DNA from 3 places in the Pseudomonas sp. B21128 genome. Region 1 is predicted to be linked to each of the others. Evidence: riboswitches for the same ligand, from Rfam matches in the RefSeq annotation. Region 1 holds a riboswitch; each other region holds the start of a gene.
The links. Region 1 has a riboswitch for cobalamin ahead of AB4P91_RS19385 (ABC transporter substrate-binding protein). Riboswitches for the same ligand answer to the same signal wherever they lie in the genome.
Positions count from the first base shown of each region.

Region 2: linked by a shared signal. The riboswitch ahead of AB4P91_RS17510 (CbtB domain-containing protein) and the one ahead of AB4P91_RS19385 (ABC transporter substrate-binding protein) in region 1 are both predicted to bind cobalamin.
Region 3: linked by a shared signal. The riboswitch ahead of AB4P91_RS20635 (TonB-dependent receptor plug domain-containing protein) and the one ahead of AB4P91_RS19385 (ABC transporter substrate-binding protein) in region 1 are both predicted to bind cobalamin.

Region 1 is NZ_CP162590.1:4,334,883-4,341,797, reverse strand. Features, by position in the region: gene AB4P91_RS19410 (ZIP family metal transporter) at 1-899, shown strand, start outside; gene AB4P91_RS19405 (hypothetical protein) at 985-1,233, shown strand; gene AB4P91_RS19400 (GNAT family N-acetyltransferase) at 1,259-1,759, shown strand; gene AB4P91_RS19395 (ABC transporter ATP-binding protein) at 1,764-2,555, opposite strand; gene AB4P91_RS19390 (FecCD family ABC transporter permease) at 2,552-3,556, opposite strand; gene AB4P91_RS19385 (ABC transporter substrate-binding protein) at 3,565-4,578, opposite strand; cobalamin riboswitch at 4,720-4,914, opposite strand; gene AB4P91_RS19380 (pyrroline-5-carboxylate reductase) at 5,145-5,912, shown strand; gene AB4P91_RS19375 (NADH:flavin oxidoreductase) at 5,940-6,915, opposite strand, start outside.
Region 2 is NZ_CP162590.1:3,915,795-3,922,709, reverse strand. Features, by position in the region: gene cobN (cobaltochelatase subunit CobN) at 1-1,055, opposite strand, end outside; gene cobW (cobalamin biosynthesis protein CobW) at 1,059-2,129, opposite strand; cobalamin riboswitch at 2,229-2,441, opposite strand; cobalamin riboswitch at 2,972-3,194, shown strand; gene AB4P91_RS17510 (CbtB domain-containing protein) at 3,315-3,512, shown strand; gene AB4P91_RS17505 (CbtA family protein) at 3,524-4,225, shown strand; gene AB4P91_RS17500 (cobalamin biosynthesis protein) at 4,222-4,635, shown strand; gene cobM (precorrin-4 C(11)-methyltransferase) at 4,715-5,461, shown strand; gene nfuA (Fe-S biogenesis protein NfuA) at 5,616-6,200, opposite strand; gene AB4P91_RS17485 (acyltransferase family protein) at 6,259-6,915, opposite strand, start outside.
Region 3 is NZ_CP162590.1:4,607,103-4,614,017, reverse strand. Features, by position in the region: gene AB4P91_RS20645 (ABC transporter substrate-binding protein) at 1-89, opposite strand, end outside; gene AB4P91_RS20640 ((2Fe-2S) ferredoxin domain-containing protein) at 86-445, opposite strand; gene AB4P91_RS20635 (TonB-dependent receptor plug domain-containing protein) at 445-2,382, opposite strand; cobalamin riboswitch at 2,476-2,683, opposite strand; gene AB4P91_RS20630 (LysR family transcriptional regulator) at 2,736-3,626, opposite strand; gene AB4P91_RS20625 (zinc-binding alcohol dehydrogenase family protein) at 3,737-4,747, shown strand; partial or broken gene AB4P91_RS20620 (gluconolaconase) at 4,752-4,874, shown strand; gene AB4P91_RS20615 (putative quinol monooxygenase) at 4,904-5,212, shown strand; gene AB4P91_RS20610 (saccharopine dehydrogenase family protein) at 5,326-6,453, shown strand; gene AB4P91_RS20605 (thiol-disulfide oxidoreductase DCC family protein) at 6,461-6,915, opposite strand, start outside.

The sequences.
Region 1 (6,915 bases):
TTGCGTCTGCAAGGCCGACTCAAGCGTCAAACCGGCGCTGGATGGGCATGATGTTTTGGCTGGTACTGGCAGGGGTGGCAGTGCTGTTGCTGGTCAGTGGCTACGGTGCGTTGGTAAATGCCGACCGCGCTCACTTGCAACTCGCCGTATTGGGCGGACTTTCCGGATTTGGTGCCACCGCTCTGGGCGCCGTGGCGGCCATTGCGCTGCGCGACATTTCGGCGCGTACGCAGGACACCATGCTCGGCTTCGCCGCCGGAATGATGCTGGCGGCCAGTTCTTTTTCATTGATCCTTCCCGGTATCGAAGCCGCTCGGCAGCTTAGTGGCAACCCGTTGCTGGCTGCCGGTATCGTCGTGCTGGGATTGGGCCTGGGGGTGGGGTTGATGATCGGACTCGACCGATTCGTCCCTCACGAACATACCGAGAGCGGGCGGCGCGGACCTGAAGTCGAGCGCATCAACCGGGTCTGGTTGTTCGTTCTGGCGATCACCTTGCACAACTTGCCGGAAGGCATGGCCATCGGCGTCAGTTTCGCCAATGGCGACATGCAGGTCGGTCTGCCGTTGACCACAGCCATTGCCATCCAGGACATTCCAGAAGGTCTGGCTGTCGCGCTGGCCTTGCGGGTGACCGGCATTTCCGCGCTGCGGGCGGCGATGATCGCCATCGCCTCCGGCTTGATGGAGCCAGTGGGCGCCGTCGTCGGTCTGGGGATTTCCAGCAGCTTCGCGCTCGGTTACCCGATTGCACTGGGGCTGGCTGCCGGCGCGATGATATTTGTCGTCTCCCACGAGGTGATTCCCGAAACGCACCGTAACGGCCATGAAACACCGGCGACGCTTGGCCTGATGCTGGGCTTCGGGGTAATGATGTTTCTCGACACGGCGCTGGGCTAGTCGCTCATCGTCCGATTTGAACTCCCGGACTTAGTGCTGCGTCCTTTGTTGTACGGTCAGTAATACTTTTATCGGGGCCCTTGCCATGAATGCCTACAAAAATTTGCTGAGCGATACCGAAGTGAAAAAACTCGCCGCGCTGGATCGTTGGCACGCGGCGTTGGACGATGTGACGTTGCGTCGCGACAACCCGGATGGCTATCACGAAGAGCTGATCCGCCGCGCAGACGAACTCGACCGCCTCGGGAAAATCACCTTCGAAGAGTGGCGAACCTTGCGGCTCGACGCTGATCAAGCCTGGTTGCGTGCGGTATCCGGGGATGACTATCGGTGAAGGGCTTATCAACCAGGGAGAATTTGTGTCCACATTCACCATTGAGGTCGTGACCCGGTCAGAGATTGCCGAAGTCATCGACTTCGTCATGCAGGCTCGCGCTGAGCTTTTTCCTAAACTGAGCGCCACGGGAATCCCGCCAGATCTGGCGAATTTTGAAGAGACTTACCTGAATGGCGCCGGGCTTTTTCTGCTTGCCCGTCATGAGGGCCGCATCGTCGCCACGATCGGCTATCTGCCCTACGACCGACGCTTCGAACACCTCGATTACGGGCAGCTCAAGGTAGTGGAAGTGGTGCGGCTGTTTGTTCTTCCCGAGTTCAGACGCTCGGGACTTGCCAGTGAGCTTTACCAGACCTTGCGGTCATCGGCCGAACGCGCAGGGGTCGATGTGATTTACCTGCACACGCACCCGTTCTTGCCGGGCGCGATCAATTTCTGGCTCAAGCGCGGTTTCCAGGTGATCAGCGTCGATGCCGATCCGGTCTGGCAGACGACCCACATGGATTTCCGGATTCATGACTGACCCATCAGGAAGAGCGCAATCGCAGGATCTGCGCGCCGTCGAACGGGTCAGTCAGGTAATGCGCGTGGACACCAAACGTTTCCAGCAGGCGTTGCGCGGTCAACACTTCAAGTGGTTTGCCGAGGGCGACGAGTCGACCCTTGTCCAGTACGGCCAAACGATCACACGTCAGTGCCTGATTGAGGTCGTGCAGGGCAATCACCGTGGTCACCGGCAACGCTTGAACCCCATGCAAAATCGACAGTTGATGCTGGATATCCAGATGGTTGGTAGGTTCGTCCAGCAGCAGAATTTGCGGGCGCTGGGCGAGGGCGCGCGCGATGTGCACACGCTGGCGCTCGCCACCGGAAAGGCTGCGCCAGGAGCGATTGCGCAGATGCGCCGCGTCAACATCGCGCAGGGCCTGATCGACGATGCCATCGTCCTCGGCAGACCACGGACTGAGCGCCGACAGCCATGGCGTTCGACCCAGTGCCACCGCATCAAACACGCTGATCGCATCGAGGGTGTCCGCCTGTTGCTCAACCACCGCCAGCGTTTGCGCGACGGTTCGGCGCGATAGCGTTTTCAAGCGCTGGTCGTGGAGATGGATGTCGCCACGACTGGGCGCGCGTACGCCGCAAAGCAATTTCAGCAAAGTGGATTTGCCAGAACCGTTGGGGCCGACAAGCCCAAGGGTTTCGCCGTGACGGATGTCCAGATCGATTTCGTGTAGCAACCGCGCATCGCGGATATCAAAGCCGAGGCCGCAGCACCGCAGCACCGAATCGCCGATCACCGGGGACAGCGCATTCATCGGGCATTCCTCCGGCCGATCAGGATCAGCGCGAACACCGGCGCACCGACCAGCGCGGTAATCACGCCGACCGGGATCACCTGGCCTTTGATCAGCGTGCGCGACAGCACATCAGCGGCAATCAGAAACACCGCGCCACCCAGCGCACTCGCTGGTAGCAGGCGCGTGTGTCGAGTGCCAAGCAACAGCCTTACAGCGTGGGGAATGACCAGCCCCACGAAACCTATCGAGCCGACAATCGATACCATCACTGCCGTCACCAATGCGGCACAACTGATCAACAGCAATTGCACGCGCCGCACCGGAATGCCGAGCGAGGCAGCTGAGTCGATGCCGAAGGTAAACGCGTCCAGCGCACGCCGATGCCACAGGCACACAACGAGCCCGATGACCGCCACCGGCACCGCCAGCCACACCGATGGCCAGCGCACGCCGCTGAGATTGCCGAGCATCCAGAACATGATGCCGCGTGCCTGTTCGGAACTGGCCGACTTGGTGATCAGAAATGCCGTGAGTGCATTGAACAGTTGCGAGCCGGCAATCCCCGCCAAAATGATCTGGCCGGTATTACCCGGTGAACCTGCGGCGCGGCCGAGCAAAACCACCACGGCGAACGCCACCACAGCGCCGCCGAACGCGCCGACTGACATGGAAATCGCCCCGGCGCCGAAACCCAGCAACGCGACCATCACCGCACCGGTCGAAGCCCCGGCGGAAATGCCCAGCAGATACGGATCGGCCAACGGGTTGCGCAGCAGCGATTGCAGAATCACCCCGCAAGTCGCCAGGCCAGCGCCGCAAGCGGCGGCCACCAGCGCGCGCGTCAGGCGATAGTTCCAGACGATGCCTTCGTCGATCGGATCAAGCACATACCCGGCCGCCCACAGTTTGTTGGCCAGCACCTGAAACACCACGACGGGATCAATGGTGGTTTCACCAATGGCCACACCTGCAATCACCGCTAAAAGCAGGATCGTCAGTGCAAGCACGGTGCGTATCAACGTCGCGGTCATTTGGACAGGTCGTATCCGTTGATGGCGCTCGCCAGTGCGGCGATACCGTCGAATGTGCGCATGCTGGCCTGCATGGCCATGGCGTCGAGAATAATGATGCGGTTGTTTTTTACCGCGTCCATGTTGCGGGTCACGGGATCGCTGCGCAAAAATTCCAGCTTCTTCAGGTAGTCATCCGCCGGGAAGCGACGGCGATCCATGCGTGCGATGACCAGCATTGTCGGGTTGGCTTTGGCGATGGTTTCCCAGCCGACGGTTGGCCATTCCTCATCGGACTCCACGACGTTGCGCACGCCCAGGGTGGTGAGCATGAAGTCTGGAACGCCTTTGTGTCCGGCGACGTACGGGTCGATATCCAGACTGGCACTGGAAAACCAGACCAACGCGCTGATGTCTTTCGGGTTCTTGTCACTCGCCATGGCAATGGACTTGGACAGGCTCGCCTTGAGGTCTGTGTTCAGCTGCTGCGCACGCGCCTGGACATCAAAAATCTCACCGAACTGGGTGATGCTTTTGTAGATGCTATCGATGCGAAACGGCGCCAGACGCGTGCCGTCGGCACCGACCAGATTGTCCTTGGCCTCGCAGTCAGACGGCATCAGATACGTCGGAATCTTCAGCTCGTGAAACTGTTCGCGGGTGCCGACCGCACCTTGTGGCCCGACCATCCATTCCAGCTCCACAGCCACCAGTTGCGGGCGCTTGGCGATCACCGATTCGAAACTCGGTTCGTTATCGGCCAAGCGCTCGATGTTGTCGTTTTGCGCTTTGTACTGAGGCAGCACATCGTTGAACCACAACGATGTGCCGACCATTTTGTCAGCCAGCCCGAGCGCAAAAAGCATTTCCGTGCCGGCCTGGCCGATCGTGACCGCCCGGGCAGGGGCCTGCGCGAAGGTCAGCGTGCTGCCGCAGTTAGCAATTGTCAGCGGGTACTGCGTCGGCGACGCATGGGCGAGGGAGCCCAGAGCCAGGCCAGCGACGAGGGCGACAAAGCGGGGCAGTGGCATGATTGCAGTCTCCATTCGGACCGTACACAAAGCAGGGGTGCAGGGTCTGGAAACACATCTCGACGCTGCGGATCAGCAGTGCCAGGGCGATCAACACGTGATGCGCGCAGAGGGATGTCCTTCCCGGACACCCCGCCGGTTAGTGATTGTTGCTTGGCCGGCAGGTCTCCTGACTGATGCGTCATCGCCTGCTTCAGCCTTCCCGGGAGCAATCCCAGTGGCAGTTCAGAAGCAGGCTCGGCATCTACAGTTGCGGGGGCAGTTCCGTTTGAGGCGTCGAGCGCATCACGGATTCCCTATTATTTCCAATTGGAAACCGGCGGGCAGCATGGTATCCGATCATGACGGTCGAGGCGAACGGGCGGCGCAAATGAGTTCGGGCTCAGGAGCCGGTACCCGCAATGACCGGCCCAGCGCTGCGGTTTCCAGGGTTTTGGGCGTGGCACGGAACGTGTTGACGAGCCTTTGGTGCCAATGCAGAGGAAAGTTCTGTCAACAATTGGGTTGTCCAGCAACATGACGCCAGCAAGCCCATCAACGGGCGCGTCAAACCGGGAGGAAAATCAGTGCAGCAAATTGGAATTTTGGGTGTAGGCGAGCTGACCGAAAAAGTCGTCATGGGCCTGCGCCGTAGTGGCTACACAGGTCGAATCTGCTTGTCCCCACGTAACCAGAAGCGCGCCGAGGCGCTCCGCGATAATTGGGATTGCGAGGTGATGGACAGCAATCAGCGCGTTGCAGACGGCTCTGCGGTGTTGTTTCTGGGCGTCCGTCCGGAGGCTGTGGAGCAGGTTGCCAAAGAAGTCAGCGTGACATCCGATCAAACCGTGATTTCGCTGGTTGCCGGCATGAATCTGCAGGAACTCGACCGCCATTTTCCGCACGCGAAGCGGGTAAGGGCCATGCTCTCCTACGCTGCGCAAATCAACCAGTCGACGGTCGTGGTCACGCCGGCCGGCGAGCCGCATGAATCCTTGCTCCGCGATCTCGGCACGCTGGTTGTGCTGGACAACGAACAGGCTTTCGAGTTGGCGACGGTCGCCGCGTGCATGAATGGCTGGTTCTATTTCTTCCTGGGCGAGTTGCAGCAATGGTTCGTTGAGAAGGGATTGAACAACGAACAGGCGGCGCAGTTAGTGATGGGGAACATGCAAGACTGTCTTGCCAGTGCTCGCCAACAGCCCGGTTTGAGCCTGGAAGAACTCGGAAACAGGATTGCGACGCCCGGGACCTTCACGGCTGCCGGGCTGGATGTGCTCAATGGTGCAAACATGCGTGAACCATGGCGGCAGGCGTGTGATGTAATCCTGCAACAGCTGGTGAAAACGCCCTAGTCGTTGAGCATGTCGCGGTAGTCCGCGCTACGCCATGTTCAACTCGCTATCCTTGATGTTGGCAATGGGCCCCAAAATCGCGGCATCGAATTCGGCGAGGTCAGTATGGGTCGCCAGTCGACGGGGAAAATCAGGGTTTGCCAACGCCGCTTTGCCCAGCGCGATGACATTGGCACCGTCACCGAATGCTTGCTCGGCGCGCTGAGGGACACCCAGTCCACCGTTGGCGATGATCGCCACTTGGGGCGCATACCGGCGGGCCAATTCAACCAGGCTTGCAGATCCTCCATCGAACGCCGGTTTCCAGGCCTCAAATTCAGTCACATGAATGAAATCAACGCCGGCGTCCTTGACCGACCCGAAAATGACCTCGGCGCCAGCTTCGCCTTCCGGCCATTTATGTTCGTAGTCGTTTACTTTGCTTTGGGAGAGGCGTACGCCTACGGGAACACTTGCGCCGACAGCCGTCTTCACAGCCTTGATGACTTCCAGTGTCAGCGCTATCCGCGCCGCGACATTCCCGCCCCAGCGATCGGTGCGCTGGTTGGTGTAGTCGGTCAGGAATTGATCGAGTAAATAGCCGTTCGCCCCGTGGATTTCAATGCCATCGAAACCAGCAGTTCGCGTTGCCAGCACGGCCGCTTGCGCAAATCCGGCGATGGCATCGGCAATGTCCTCATCATTCATTGCCTGGGGTAACGGATATTGTCCCTCGCCGTAATAGAACTTCATCTGCGTGCCTTTTGGTCGAACGGGGGAGGGTGCAGCCGTCGACATTTCAAAACGATTGGCCTGACTCAGCGCTCCCGCGTGCATGAGTTGTGCGAATACGGTGCCATCGTGAGCATGGACAAGATCGGTCATGCCGCGCCACGCCTGGGCCTGTTCGACATCGCTGACGCCCGGTTGGAAGGGGTATCCCTGAGCGTGTTTCTGGTCGGTGTACAGCCCTTCGGTAATGATCAGACCGAATCCGCCTTCGGCGAATCTTCCGTAGTAACGC
Region 2 (6,915 bases), 420 kb from region 1:
TGCGCCCGATAGCAGACCACGTCGGACTGACTGCGCTCGCTGCGCCAGGCCAGATCCTTGAAGCTGATCGGGCGGCTGATGATGCGTCCGTCGAGTTCCGGCAAGGCGATGTGCATCGCCAGATCCCGCGGGCCGAGGCCCTGCTCGCTGTCGCGCCAACCGGGTTCGTTGTCCTGAGCGCAGATCGCCTGAATCACCGGGATGTTGCGGCGAAACGGCCGCAAATGCGGCGCTTCGGGACTCGACTGAGCAAAACCGGTGGTGTTGAGAATCACCCCCGCCTCGACTTCATCCAGCCAATCCTCGACCACCGACAGACAGCCGGGCTCTTTCAGACTCGCCACCGCAATCGGCAAAGGGTTCAGCCCCGCCGCTTGCAAGCGCTGGCAGAAAACATCGATGAACGCGGTGTTTGCCGCCTGCAAATGCGAGCGGTAAAACAGCACCGCCGCGACCGGTTGATCGGGCCGCCAATCGGCCTGCCAGTCACTCAGTGCGGCGCTGATTTTTTGTGGATGGTAAATCGCCGTGCGAGGCAGGGATTGGGGTTCGCCCCACGGGTAATCGCGGGCGAGCCAACGGCTGGCCAGGCAGTGAAAGAAATCCACTGCGTTGCCCATGCCGCCCTGTCGCAGGAACTGCCAGAGCCGGTCTCGATCCTCGGCGTTGACGGTGCTCAGGTCACTGAGCTCCGGATCGGGACGATCATCACCCGGCACCAGAATCACCTGCACGCCGCGCTCGGACAACTCGATCAAACGCTCGATGCCGTAACGCCAATAGGCAATACCGCCGTGCAGCGAGATCAGAATGACTTTGGCGTGGCGCAGCACCTCATCGACATAGAGATCAACCGAAGCGTGATTCTGCACCTGCATGGGATTGGCCAGGCGCAGGCTCGGATAATCCTCGGGCAATTGCTGCGCAGCTTCGGCGAGCAGCGCCAGGCTGGAATCGCCGCTGCACAGGATCACCAGGTCGGCGGGGGTTTGCCCGAGGTCGGCGATGTTGTCATCCGAGACGAAACCGCCGGGCTGGGTCCTGAGCAGGTGCATGGGTTAAACGCTGAGCGCAGCGCGCAGTTGCGCTTCGAGTTGCGCGGCGTCGAGTTCCTGACCGATCAACACCAGACGCGTGACGCGCGCTTCATCGGCGCCCCACTGACGGTCGAAATGCTTGTCGAAACGTGTGCCCACGCCCTGAATCAGCAAGCGCATCGGCTTGTTCGGGATCGCCGCAAAGCCCTTCACACGCAGAATGCCGTGCTTGACCACCAGTTGCGTCAGCGCGTCGAGCAACAGGCTTTCGTCGGCTTGCGGCAGTTCGATGGAGATCGAATCGAAGGCGTCGTGATCGTGGTCATCATGGTCGTCATCACCGTCGTGGTGATGGTCGTGATGGCTATGACGGCTGTCGATGTGTTCTTCGGAACCGGCGCCGAGGCCGATCAGCACGTCCAGCGGCACGCGGCCACTGCTGGCTTCGATGATCTTCACCGCTGGCGGCAATTCTTCGGCGACTTCCAGGCGTACGCGCGCCAGGTCTTCAGGGCTGATCAGGTCGGATTTGTTGAGGATGACGAGGTCGGCGCTGGCCAGTTGGTCGGCGAACAATTCGTGCAGCGGCGATTCGTGATCCAGGTTCGGGTCGAGTTTGCGCTGGGCATCGACTTGATCCGGAAACGCGGCGAAGGTGCCAGCGGCCACGGCCGGGCTGTCGACCACGGTGATCACCGCGTCAACCGTGCAGGCGCTGCGGATTTCCGGCCACTGGAAGGCTTGCACCAACGGTTTTGGCAGGGCCAGGCCGGAGGTTTCGATGAGGATGTGATCAAGGTCACCGCGACGGGCAACCAGCTCGCGCATTACTGGAAAGAACTCTTCCTGCACAGTGCAGCACAGGCAGCCGTTGGCCAGTTCATAGACGCGGCCGGTGGCTTCTTCTTCGGTGCAACCGATGGTGCATTGCTTGAGGATTTCACCGTCGATGCCCAACTCGCCAAACTCGTTGACGATCACCGCAATACGGCGGCCCTGCGCGTTGTCGAGCATGTGCCGCAGCAGCGTGGTTTTGCCCGAGCCGAGGAAGCCGGTGACGATGGTGACAGGGAGCTTGGCCAGTGTTTTCATCGGTATGCCCTTTGGCAAAGTGGCGGGCATACGGGACGAGAACCGGCACCGCGCGTGCGTGCCTGGAGAGTTCGCCACCGGATCACCCCGCCCGGTTGAATTGAGAATCTGTGACGAGGCAGGTCTCCTGGCTGACGGTGTTCAGGCGCTGGGCCTGGCATTCACTGCGCCTTCCCGCGGGCTCTGTGGATTGAGCTTGCAGTGGCGTGGCAGCGAATATCACCGTTCACAGTTGCGGGGGCAGCCGCGGCATTGACCGCGTTCCCTTCTTAGCTTCGGCAATGCCGAAGAACCTCGAAGGCGCAAGGCTACGCATGGTGCAGTGGTGGGTCAATGTTTGGATACGGGGCATCCGTTGCTGTGGGTGCTGCCGCTGGCGGTTTCGCTCTTACAGCGAGTCCCTTTTTCAAACGCCAAAAAGAAACCACAAGGTTTTGCCGGCATGACTCACCCACATAGGTAACAAAACAGTTCAAGCACATAGGTAACAGTTTTTAACTGGCACGCTCCTCCCCCACTCAACACAATGAGCGTTAGCTCGAGTGCAGCTTTTGATCTTGATCCACGGACGACGTCGGGAGGCTGAGTGGAGGGATTCATCCGGGGAGTACATCGAAAGGAGGTGCAGCGAAGCAAACCGGAATCGTTGCCCCGGATGGATTCCGGAGCGAAGGAACCCCGAGCTTTAGCGAGCGGGCCGGACGTTGGAGCAAGCGTTTTTGGTTACTTTTGAGGCGTTTTTCAAAAGTGACCCGCCGTAAGGGCGGAACCGTAATCAGCCACACCCGCAGCAACGGATAAGCCCCCAAAGCAAATTGACTAAAAACCCCACACCATGCTCTCCTACACAACTTGTTACGGGTGCCCTTCACGGGGTGAAACGGGAAACCGGTGAATCATGTGCTTTACTCAGAGCCATGTCAGTCCGGTGCTGCCCCCGCAACGGTAAGCGAGCGAAGCGTCAGATCCACTGTGCCCTTGCGGCATGGGAAGGTGACGCTTGCAGGTCGGCCCGACGCCAACCCCTCGTGAGCCCGGAGACCGGCCCGCAACACACAGTGCGCACCTGCGTCGCTGAACATAACAAACCCGCGGTGGGCGGGCGCTGTTTGAACCTCTGCGTGCCCGCGCCGCAGGGGGTTTCATGCGCTCTGTTCACCTGCTGACATTCCAGAGGGAAGCGCCATGTCAATCGTCACCAGCACCGGCAGCAACACGGACAAAATCTCCAGCACCACCACCCTGAGCCAGCGCCTGACCGCCGCCATCTTCGCGTCGATTCTGGGGGCAGGCCTCGTCTATTTCGCGGGCTTCTCGCACATCGAAGCCGTGCACAACGCGGCTCACGATACCCGCCATAGCGCCGCGTTCCCGTGCCACTGAGACCTGCCGACATGATCAAGCGAATTGCGCAAACCGCGGGCTTCACCGGTCTGCTGGCCGCCCTGCTGCTCACGCTGCTGCAAAGTTTCTGGGTGTCACCGCTGATTCTTCAAGCCGAAACCTATGAAAAATCCGAACCTGTTGCCGCCGTTCACGAACACGTCGCCGGCACCGCCGCGCACACCCATGATACCGAAGCCTGGGAACCGGAAGACGGCTGGCAGCGGGTGGTCTCGACCACGGGTGGCAATCTGGTGGTGGCCGTGGGTTTTGCCCTGATGCTGGCCGGCCTCTACACCCTGCGCGCGCCGACCAAAACCTCGCAAGGCCTGCTGTGGGGTCTGGCCGGTTACGCGACGTTCGTCCTCGCACCAACCCTGGGCTTGCCGCCTGAACTGCCGGGTACTGCCGCGGCGGATCTGGCTTCGCGGCAGTTGTGGTGGATCAGCACCGCCGCTTCAACCGCTGCCGGTCTGGCGTTGATTGCGTTCAGCCGTCATTGGCTGATGAAAATCCTCGGTGTAGCCATCCTCGCTGTACCGCACGTGATCGGCGCGCCGCAACCGGAGGTGCATTCGATGCTCGCTCCGGAAGCACTGGAAGCGCAGTTCAAAATCGCCTCGCAATTGACCAACGTCGCGTTCTGGCTGGCCTTGGGCTTGATCAGCGCCTGGTTGTTCCGCCGCAAGATCGATGGTCAATACCACGCATGACAACTGACAGCGCAGCGCCGACTTTCGTGGTCGGTCTGGGCTGCCAGCGCGGCTGCCCTGCGAGCACGCTGCGCGCGTTACTCGATCAAGCCTTGCAAGCCAACCGCATCGAACTGCATGCCGTGAAGGCTTTGGCCAGCATCGACTTGAAGCGCGATGAGCCCGGCCTGCAGGAACTCGCGAATCAGCTGGCCCTGCCGCTGCTGTACTTCAGCTGTGAGGAATTGGCCAGTTATGAACCGCAACTCAGCCACCATTCGCAGATTGCCTTCGAACGCACCGGTTGTTATGGCGTAGCCGAAAGCGCCGCACTGGCACTCGCCGAACAGCTGATTCAGGCACCGGCAAAGCTGCTGATTTCCCGACAAAAATACGCACAGGCAACGCTGGCATTGGCCGGCGCCGCGTAAATTCCCGATAATCCCCGCCATCAATCATGAGCAATCTTCATCTGAAGCGTTGCCGCGCCTATTTCCCAAGGATTCAACGATGACCGTTTACTTCATCGGCGCCGGCCCAGGCGACCCGGAATTGATCACAGTCAAAGGCCAGCGGCTGATACGCAGTTGCCCGGTGATCATCTACGCAGGTTCGCTGGTACCGGCGGCGGTGCTCGACGGTCATCAGGCACAGACACTGGTCAATAGCGCTGAATTGCATCTGGAGCAGATCATCGATCTGATCAAAACCGCCCATGCCCAAGGTCAGGATGTGGCGCGGGTGCATTCCGGAGATCCGAGTCTCTACGGCGCGATTGGCGAGCAGATCCGCTATCTGCGTGAACTGAATATCCCGTTTGAAATCATCCCCGGAGTGACAGCGACCGCGGCATGCGCGGCGTTGCTGGGCGCAGAACTCACGCTGCCTGACGTATCGCAAAGCGTGATCCTGACCCGCTATGCCGACAAGACGGCAATGCCCGCCGGCGAAGAGTTGGGCAGTCTGGCGCAGCATGGCGCGACGATGGCGATTCATCTGGGGGTCAATCACCTGGAAAAGATCCTGACTGAACTGCTGCCGCATTACGGCGCCGACTGCCCGATCGCGGTGATTCACCGAGCGACCTGGCCGGATCAGGACTGGGTGGTGGGGACGCTGGCGGATATCGCCGAGAAGGTTGCCGCCAAAGGCTTTCGCCGCACAGCGCTGATTCTGGTTGGGCGGGTGCTGGGAAGTGAGGTGTTCAGCGAGTCATCGCTGTATCGCGCCGGGCATGCGCATCTGTATCGCCCATGACGGCCCCTTCGCGAGCAAGCTCACTCCCACAGGGTTGGTGAACGACATGGTTTCACTGTGTGCGCGTGCCTGCTCGCGAAGGCGTCCTGGAATTTCACACAAAAAAAACGGCACTCACGGGTGCCGTTTTTTATGCTCGCAGTGAACACCTGACTTAGTAGTAGGCGTTTTCTTTCTGCGTGTGGTCAGTCACGTCGCGAACACCTTTGAGCTCAGGAATACGCTCAAGCAAGGTGCGCTCGATGCCTTCCTTCAGGGTCACGTCTGCCTGGCCACAGCCTTGGCAACCACCACCGAACTGCAAAACAGCGATGCCGTCTTCAACCACATCAATCAGGCTGACCTGACCGCCGTGGCTGGCCAGCCCCGGATTGATTTCGGTTTGCAGGTAATAGTTGATGCGCTCGTTGACCGGGCTTTCGGCATTGACCATCGGTACTTTGGCGTTTGGCGCCTTGATGGTCAGCTGGCCGCCCATGCGGTCAGTGGCGTAATCAACAACGGCGTCATCGAGAAACGCTTCGCTGAACGAATCGATATAAGCGGTGAAGCTTTTCAGCCCCAGCGCGGTGTCTTCAGGTTTTTCTTCGCCCGGCTTGCAGTAGGCAATGCACGTTTCGGCGTACTGGGTGCCAGGCTGGGTGATGAAGACGCGGATGCCGATGCCCGGGGTGTTCTGCTTGGACAGCAGATCGGCCAGGTAATCGTGGGCGGCGTCAGTAATGGTAATAGCGGTCATGGAAACTCCTCGCAGGCTTGTGGCGGAGTTTACGCCAATCATTGCGCCGGACAAAGTCCTAGTATTTTTGTCGGGAATGATTCTCGACGGAACGGTCATCTATTTGCGCCTTGAGCCAACGATAGCTGCGTTTTTCCACCCATTCGTAGCTCAGCCACGAGCCCGCGCCAATGGCCAGCACACATGCGATAAACATCAGATACGGGTTGATGGCGTATCGTTGAGCGATGAATCCACCTGCAGACAGCACCAGCACGTGCATCAAATACACCGAATATGAACAATCCCCGAGCAGCTTGAGCGCCTTGTTGCGCTCGACGTAGCGCTCCAGCGCGATGCACGCCGTGACCAGCACCGCGCTCGGCACGCCCCAGTTCAGCAGTCTCGGTCCCGGAGCCAGATGATAAATCGCTGCCAATGCACCAACGATGCCCAACAGCGGCAGCCATAACCCCGCCCCTATCAGCCCTCGGCGGTAGAGCACGCCGATGCCGATCCCCAGCAAAAATTCATAGACGATGTCTGCCCGGTAAAACTCGTTGAGCAAGCCGAACGCCTGGCAAGCGGCAAACAACAGCGTCGCGACCACCAGCAGGCGCACCTGCCAGCGAAACACCAGCGCGCAGGCAAACAGCACGTAGAACAGCATTTCGTAATTGAGTGTCCAGCCGACATTCAGCGTCGGGTAGATGCCGTAACCACCAGGGTTTTGCGT
Region 3 (6,915 bases), 270 kb from region 1:
CTCCAGGTTTCGCCGCAGTTTCGATAATTGTCAGCGAGCGCCGGTGCTGTGCAAAGCAGGGCCGTCAGGCATAACCCAAGTGTTCTCATGAACGCTCCTTGATCAGCAGATCCTCGACCACCTCACCACCGACCAGATGCACCTCGACCAGCCGTTGCACGTCGGCGTCGCTGTGTACGCCATACCAGCAGGTGTCGGGATACACCGTCAGAATCGGCCCCAGGTTGCACGGAAACTGACAATGCGTGCGCGTCAGTAAAACGCCGCACGGGGTTTCGATGCGGTCGTGCGCCAGCAGGTGCCGGCGCAGGGTTTTCCATAACTGCAAGGCGCCGCGCTGGGTGCAGCGCGGGCCGGTGCAGAGGAACACGTGGCGCGCATGTTCGGGAACGTGCGACCAGTCCGGGTGCGTGTCGATGCCGTCGACTGCTTTGATTTCAGCCATCAGAAGCGGTACGTGTAGCGTACTTCTGAGGTGAACGGTCGTCCGAGGTTGTCGACGTTGCTGGCACGGCTGGTGACGTAATCGCGGTCGAACAGGTTCTCTACCAGCAGGCTGACGCGATGTTGACGGGCATTGTCGAGGTAGCGATAAGCGTCGGCATCGATCACTGAATAGCGACCGTACTCGACCTGTTTCGAGCTGGTCACATCGCGGATATAGCGGATCGCGCCGCCGGCACCCCACAGGCGGTTTTCCGACTCGAAGCCAATGCGCGAACGGGCGAAGAAGCTCGGGATGTCATTGATGGTCACGCCGCTGCGCGATTCGGTGAGGTTGCGGGTCATGTCCGCTTGCAGGCTCCATTGCGCGTTGAGGGCCAGTTTCGCGTCAGCCTCGAAACCGCGCATACGTACCTGGCCCTCGCCGTTGACCCAGTGGCTATCGTCGAGGGTGATCAGGTCGTCGATCTTGCGTTTGAACACGGTGACGCTGGCACTGAACGCGCGATCGAGCAGCAGGCCCTTGTAGTCGAGGCCCAGTTCGGCGTTGCGGCTTTTTTCCGGTTTGAGGTTGCGGTTGCCGATCTCGTCGCCCGGTTCGTTGACGAACAATTGTTCGGCGTTCGGCAGTTTGTAGGCGCTGCCGTACTGACCGCGCACGGCCCAGTTGTCGTTGAGATCGTAGAGCGAAGTGAGCATGGCGACCGTGGCGCTGTCGCCGCCGCCCATGGCTTCGTGACGAACGCCGACGCTCGGGTGCCAGTCGGGCAGGGCGTCGATCTGCGGACGCAACTGGGTGTAGATCGCGTGGGCTTCGGCCTTGTCGTTGTCGATGATCAGCACATCGTCCTGGCCTTTGAACCATTGGTTGTCGGTGCCGAACACCAGCACATGACCGCCGGACGATTCAGCCTTGCCTTCGGCCTGTATGCCCCAATCGGTAAAGCCCCAATAGTCGTTGTGGTTGATGGCTTTGGTGGCGCCGCCCTCGACATTATTGATGCGCGTGTAGCGGGTGTCCCAATCGTTGATATGGCCTTTGACGAAGTAGCTCAGACGTTCATTGAGGTTTTGCTCGAAGGTCGCCGTAGCGATCTGTTGCACGCGGTCGTTGGTGGTTTTGTGGTTATCGACCGGGCGGGCGAAATCGAGGTTGGCGTCCGCATATTGGTAGAACAACTCCAGCCGCGAGTCGTCGCCAAACGACTGAATCGCCTTGCCACCGAATGTGGTGACTTCATAAGCACGGTTTTTCTCGGTGACGTTTTTCATGTCGCGGTTGCGAAACGGCTGGTAACCGTCGGAGACGTTGTGGCTGACATAGGCCAGCAAGCCCAGATCGCCGAAACCGTTGCTGAAGATGTTCTCGACCCGGGCATCGCCGGTGGTGCCGCCGAAAGTGTCGAGGCCCATGTTCACCTCGCCCGAGGCCTTTCGACTCTGCGGCGAACGGGTGACGATGTTGATTACTCCTGACACCGCTTGCGTGCCGAACAACAGACTCTGCCCACCCTTGAGCACTTCGATGCGTTCGATGGCGTTGGCCGGCAAGGTGTCCAGGTACAAACCGCCGTACAAGCGGTTGTTCAGGCGTGCACCGTCGAGCAGGACCAGCGTATCGTCATTGCGTCCGCCTGACAGGGAATAAGTGCCGTAGTCGAACGGGCCGTTTTTCGGGGCGACATAGAGGCCGGGAATGAACATCTGCATGACGCGACTGACATCCGCCCCGGGGCCGGCGCGCTCGATCTGTTCGCGGCTGACGATGTCCACTTTGCTGCCGTAATGCGCCATGTCGGCGACGGTCGTGGACTCCACCGAGGGTGCCGAAACGATTTGCTGATTGAGTTCCAGAGTCGCGTCGTCGGCCAGCAGCAGCGGACTGAACAGGCAACCGAATAACAGGGAGGGAGCAGAGGAGTTGAAAGGTCGAATCATTGTCTTCTCGAAAAGGATCTTCGCAGAAGAGCATGCAGGAGAAGGCATCGCGCACACGCCGACACCGGCCCATGCCCGCCCACCGCAGGATTTTGCCAAACAGACATTTCGGGCCGGTCTCCGGGCTCGCGCGTATCGATGCTTTCACCTTCCCATGGCCGTCTGGCCACAGTGGTGTGTCGAAAGCATCACGCGCATACCGTTGCGGGGGCAGCACCGGACTTGTTCAAAAAAGAACGTACCGGTTTCCCGTTTCACCCCATGCACGGCGGCATGGGACACCTGAAACTGGGCGGCATCTGAACACTCGAATGACCGTTCGTCAACGCCGCGGCCATTATCGGACGCTCAGTTCAGCCCGGCTGCAGGGCGGCAAACTGGTTGCTCAACCACGCATGCAGTTGCGATACCGCGGGGGAGATTTGTTTGCGATGCGGGCACACCAGACTCAATGGCGAGGCCTCTCCGGGGAAGTCCGGCAGCAGCACAAGCAGGCGTCCTGCGCTCACGTCAGCGCTGACATCCAGCCAGGATTTGTTGGCGATACCTTCACCGGCCAGTGCCCAGCGCCGAACCACATCGGCGTCGTCGCTGAACAGCGGGCCAGAGACTTGAATCGTTTTACCGGCCAGGCACCATTTATCGAATACCCGACCATTCTGCAGGTAGAGCAGGCATGGATGATTCAGCAAGTCCTCCGGCGTTTTTGGCTGCCCGTGGCGTTGCACGTAGTCCTTCGATGCGACCAGCACCCGGTTATTCCAAGGCGCGAGTGGCAGAGCCACGTAGTTGGCGTCTTCGTTGGTACCGTACCGAATGGCGACGTCGACCGGGTCGCGAAACAGGTCGGCCATCTGGTCCGACAGGGCAAAGCGCAGGGTCAGTTCCGGATGCTGACGACGGAACATCGTTAACCACGGCAGCAGAATATTGCGCCCCAGATCAGACGGCGCAGTGACTTGCAGCACGCCGCGCAGCGTGGCGTTTTCACCCCGCAGGTTGTCCTCGCCTTGTTTCAGGGTTTCGAGCACGGCGTGGGCGGTGGGCAGGTATTGCTCACCTTCGGCAGTCAAACGCAGGCTGCGGGTGGTTCGCGCGAACAGGCGCACATCCAGTTCGCGCTCCAGACGTTTGATGGCGGCGGCGACCTGCCCTGGCAACAAGTCGGCCTCCAGCGCCGCGGCGGTAAAGCTGCCCAGCGCTGCGCTGCGGGTGAACAGGGCGAGATCATCGATGCGGATCATTTTCTCTCCTGCAGTGAAAGTGTTGGCGCATTCTGCAGGTTTTTCTTTCTCCGTGGGAAGTCGAAGATGGTGGCAAGTGAATGCTTCAACCCTTCAGACAGCGAGTCCCCATGAAAGCCATCACCTTTGTACAACACGCCCTGCCCATTGAAGATGCGCAATCCTTGCAAGACATCGAGATAACTGCGCCAGTGCCCGGTCCGCGTGACCTGCTCGTCGAGGTACGGGCTGTTTCAGTCAACCCGGTCGACACCAAGGTGCGCGCCGGTACTTTCACCAAAGAACCGAAAATTCTCGGTTGGGATGCGGCCGGCATCGTTCGCGAAGTCGGTTCGCAAGTGACGCTGTTTCAACCGGGCGACGAAGTGTTTTACGCCGGCTCGATTATTCGCAGCGGTAGCTACAGCGAATTGCATTTGGTCGATGAGCGAATTGTCGGGCACAAGCCACGTTCGTTGAGTGCTGCCGAGGCGGCGGCACTGCCGTTAACGTCGATCACGGCGTGGGAATTGTTGTTCGACCGTCTCGGTGTCGCCGAGGCCAGCGGGGAGGGCAAATGCCTGTTGATTACCGGCGCGGCGGGTGGCGTCGGTTCGATGCTGGTGCAACTGGCTCGGCAGTTGACCCGACTCACGGTGATTGGCACCGCTTCGCGCCCGGAGACCGCAGGTTGGGTGAAGCAGTTGGGCGCCCATCACGTCATCGATCACAGCCAGCCGCTGCTCGCTCAGTTGCAGGCCCTCGGGATTGCCGAGGTCGATTACGTCGCCAGCCTGACCCACACCGAACAGCACTTTCTACAGCTGATCGAAGTGCTGCGACCGCAGGGTCGTCTAGCGGTGATTGATGATCCCGAGAGCCTTGATGTCATGCCGCTCAAGCGCAAGTCGTTGTCGCTGCATTGGGAGTTGATGTTCACCCGCTCATTGTACGAAACGGCGGACATGATCGAACAACATCACTTGCTTAACCGGGTCTCCGACCTGATTGATCTGGGCGTTTTGCAGACCACCGTCGGCGAGCACTTCGGCGCGATCAACGCAGCAAACATGCGCCGGGCTCATGCACGGGTCGAGAGTGGCAAGGCTCGGGGCAAGATCGTGCTCGAAGGCTTCTGTTGACTGTCTGTATTTCATCGCCAACCCGTTGCACCGCCAGGCGGTGTTTCGCGGCGGGCAGGATCAACAACAGAAACCCTGCAGCCTGCTGCGTCTGAAAATCGACGCGGCGCCTGCGCCTACCCGGTAATACCTGTTTTATCTTCCGGAGAACTGATGATGAATGCGTCCACAGAAGTGTTGGTTTCGATTGCCGTCCTCAAGGCCAAAAAGGGTCAGGAACGGGCCTTGAAAGAAGGGCTTCTGGCACTGGTCGAGCCGACCCGGGCAGAGCCAGGCAATCTCGATTATGTGTTGTTTGAACTGCGCGATGAGCGCGGCACGTTTTACATGCGCGAGGCGTTCAAGGATCAAGCGGCACTGGATGCGCACTTCGCCATGCCGTATTTCCAGCGCTTTGCTGCTACGGCGGATGACCTGCTTGAAGAGCCCTTGCAACTGATCTTTCTTGAACAGGTATCGAGCTGACGGCATCGCACAATGGTTGAGTGGCTTGCGAGTGCCCGGGTCTATATTCTTCACGGCTGTTTATGTGCGTCGAATAGTGGCTGAGAACAGCCTTTCAGTTAGGGAAGAATTGAATGCCGTTCAGGGTGATGGTGGTCGGTGGCTACGGTAATTTCGGTAGCATCGTTTGCGGGCATTTGGCGGTCATGCCGGGTGTAGAACTGCTGCTCTCGGGACGCGACCCGCACAAGTTGCAGCGCAAGGTTGATGAGCTGAACAGCCAGTCGGCTGCTGTCGCCCAAGGTTGGTGCGGCGATGCCATGGGCCCCGCGTTCAGCGCCGCTTTGCGCTCGCTGGATATCCAGTTGGTCATCCACACCGGCGGGCCGTTTCAGGGGCAATCCTATGCGGTCGCCGAGAATTGCATCGCTGCTCAAGTGAATTACTGCGACCTGGCGGACTGCCGAACCTTCGTCAACGGCGTAAGTATTCTCGACGCACGGGCGAAAGCGGCGGGCGTGGCGATCCTCAGTGGTTGCAGTTCGGTGCCGACGCTTTCGTCAGCGATCATCGATCAGCAGCGTCACCGATTCTCGCGTATCGATTCGATCGAATACGGCGTATCTGCTTCGGCGAAAATGCCCGGTCTGTCGACAATCGAAGGTGTGCTGGCCTACGCCGGCAAGCCGATCAAACAACTGAAAAACGGCAAGGTGCATGAAGTGTCGGGTTGGCAGAATCTGACCTTGCGCAAAATACCGCAACTGGGCAGCCGTTTACTGGCGAATGTTGACGTACCGGACATGGATATCTTCGCCGGACGCTATGGTGCGCACACGCTCAGCTTCAAGGCAGGTGCCGGGCTGAAACTCGCCGGTATTGCCAACGCATTGTTAGCGCAGGCAGTAAAAATCGGGCTGGTTCGCGACCATCTCCCTTGGGCCGCCAGACTGTATCGGCTGGGCTGTCGATTCGAGCGTTTTGGCGATGGCAAAAGTGCGATGTACATCGACGTTCAGGGCGCAGGCGTTGAAGGGCAACCGCTGACCATGACCGCGCAACTGACCGCTCTTAACGACAAAGGCCCGGAAATTCCCAGCTGCGCCGCCGTCGCACTGGCCGCGAAAATGGTCGGAGGTTATGTGCCGCAACCAGGTGCCCGGCCCTGCGTCGGCGAAATCAGCGTTGCTGAATACCTGATTGCGATCAACGATCCGGCCAACTTGACCCTGTCCGTGCAGTTTTCTGACGAGCAGTTCTGACCACGCTTTATCGGTGTGATTGTGCTGAAGATGGCGCAGGCATTTTCAGAAATCGCTGCTCGTGATCAGGATTGGGCAGCAGGCAGCTGTCGTACTTGCCGAACAGCCGATAGCGATTCAACGCGATGCGGTCATATGCCCAGTCCCGCAGCCCACGCGGGAAAACGCGCAGCAAGCGCAAGGGCTGCCAGCGGCCGGGCAACTGACCGACGACTTCAAAAAAGGCATCTGATCGCGCCCAGTAATGTCGGTCGCGAATGACTGCCATGGTGTCGAACTGGTCCACTGGCAACCCCGCCCATGCCAGCAGCGCCTGTCCCTCGGGTGACTGCACTGCCGCCAGTCGCACGCGCCGTTGATGATCATGCCGAATCAAAAAACGCGCCCAGCCATTGCATAGCTTGCACACACCGTCGAACAGCACCACGGTTTCGCCGGGTTTGAGCATTGGCGCGGGGGTAG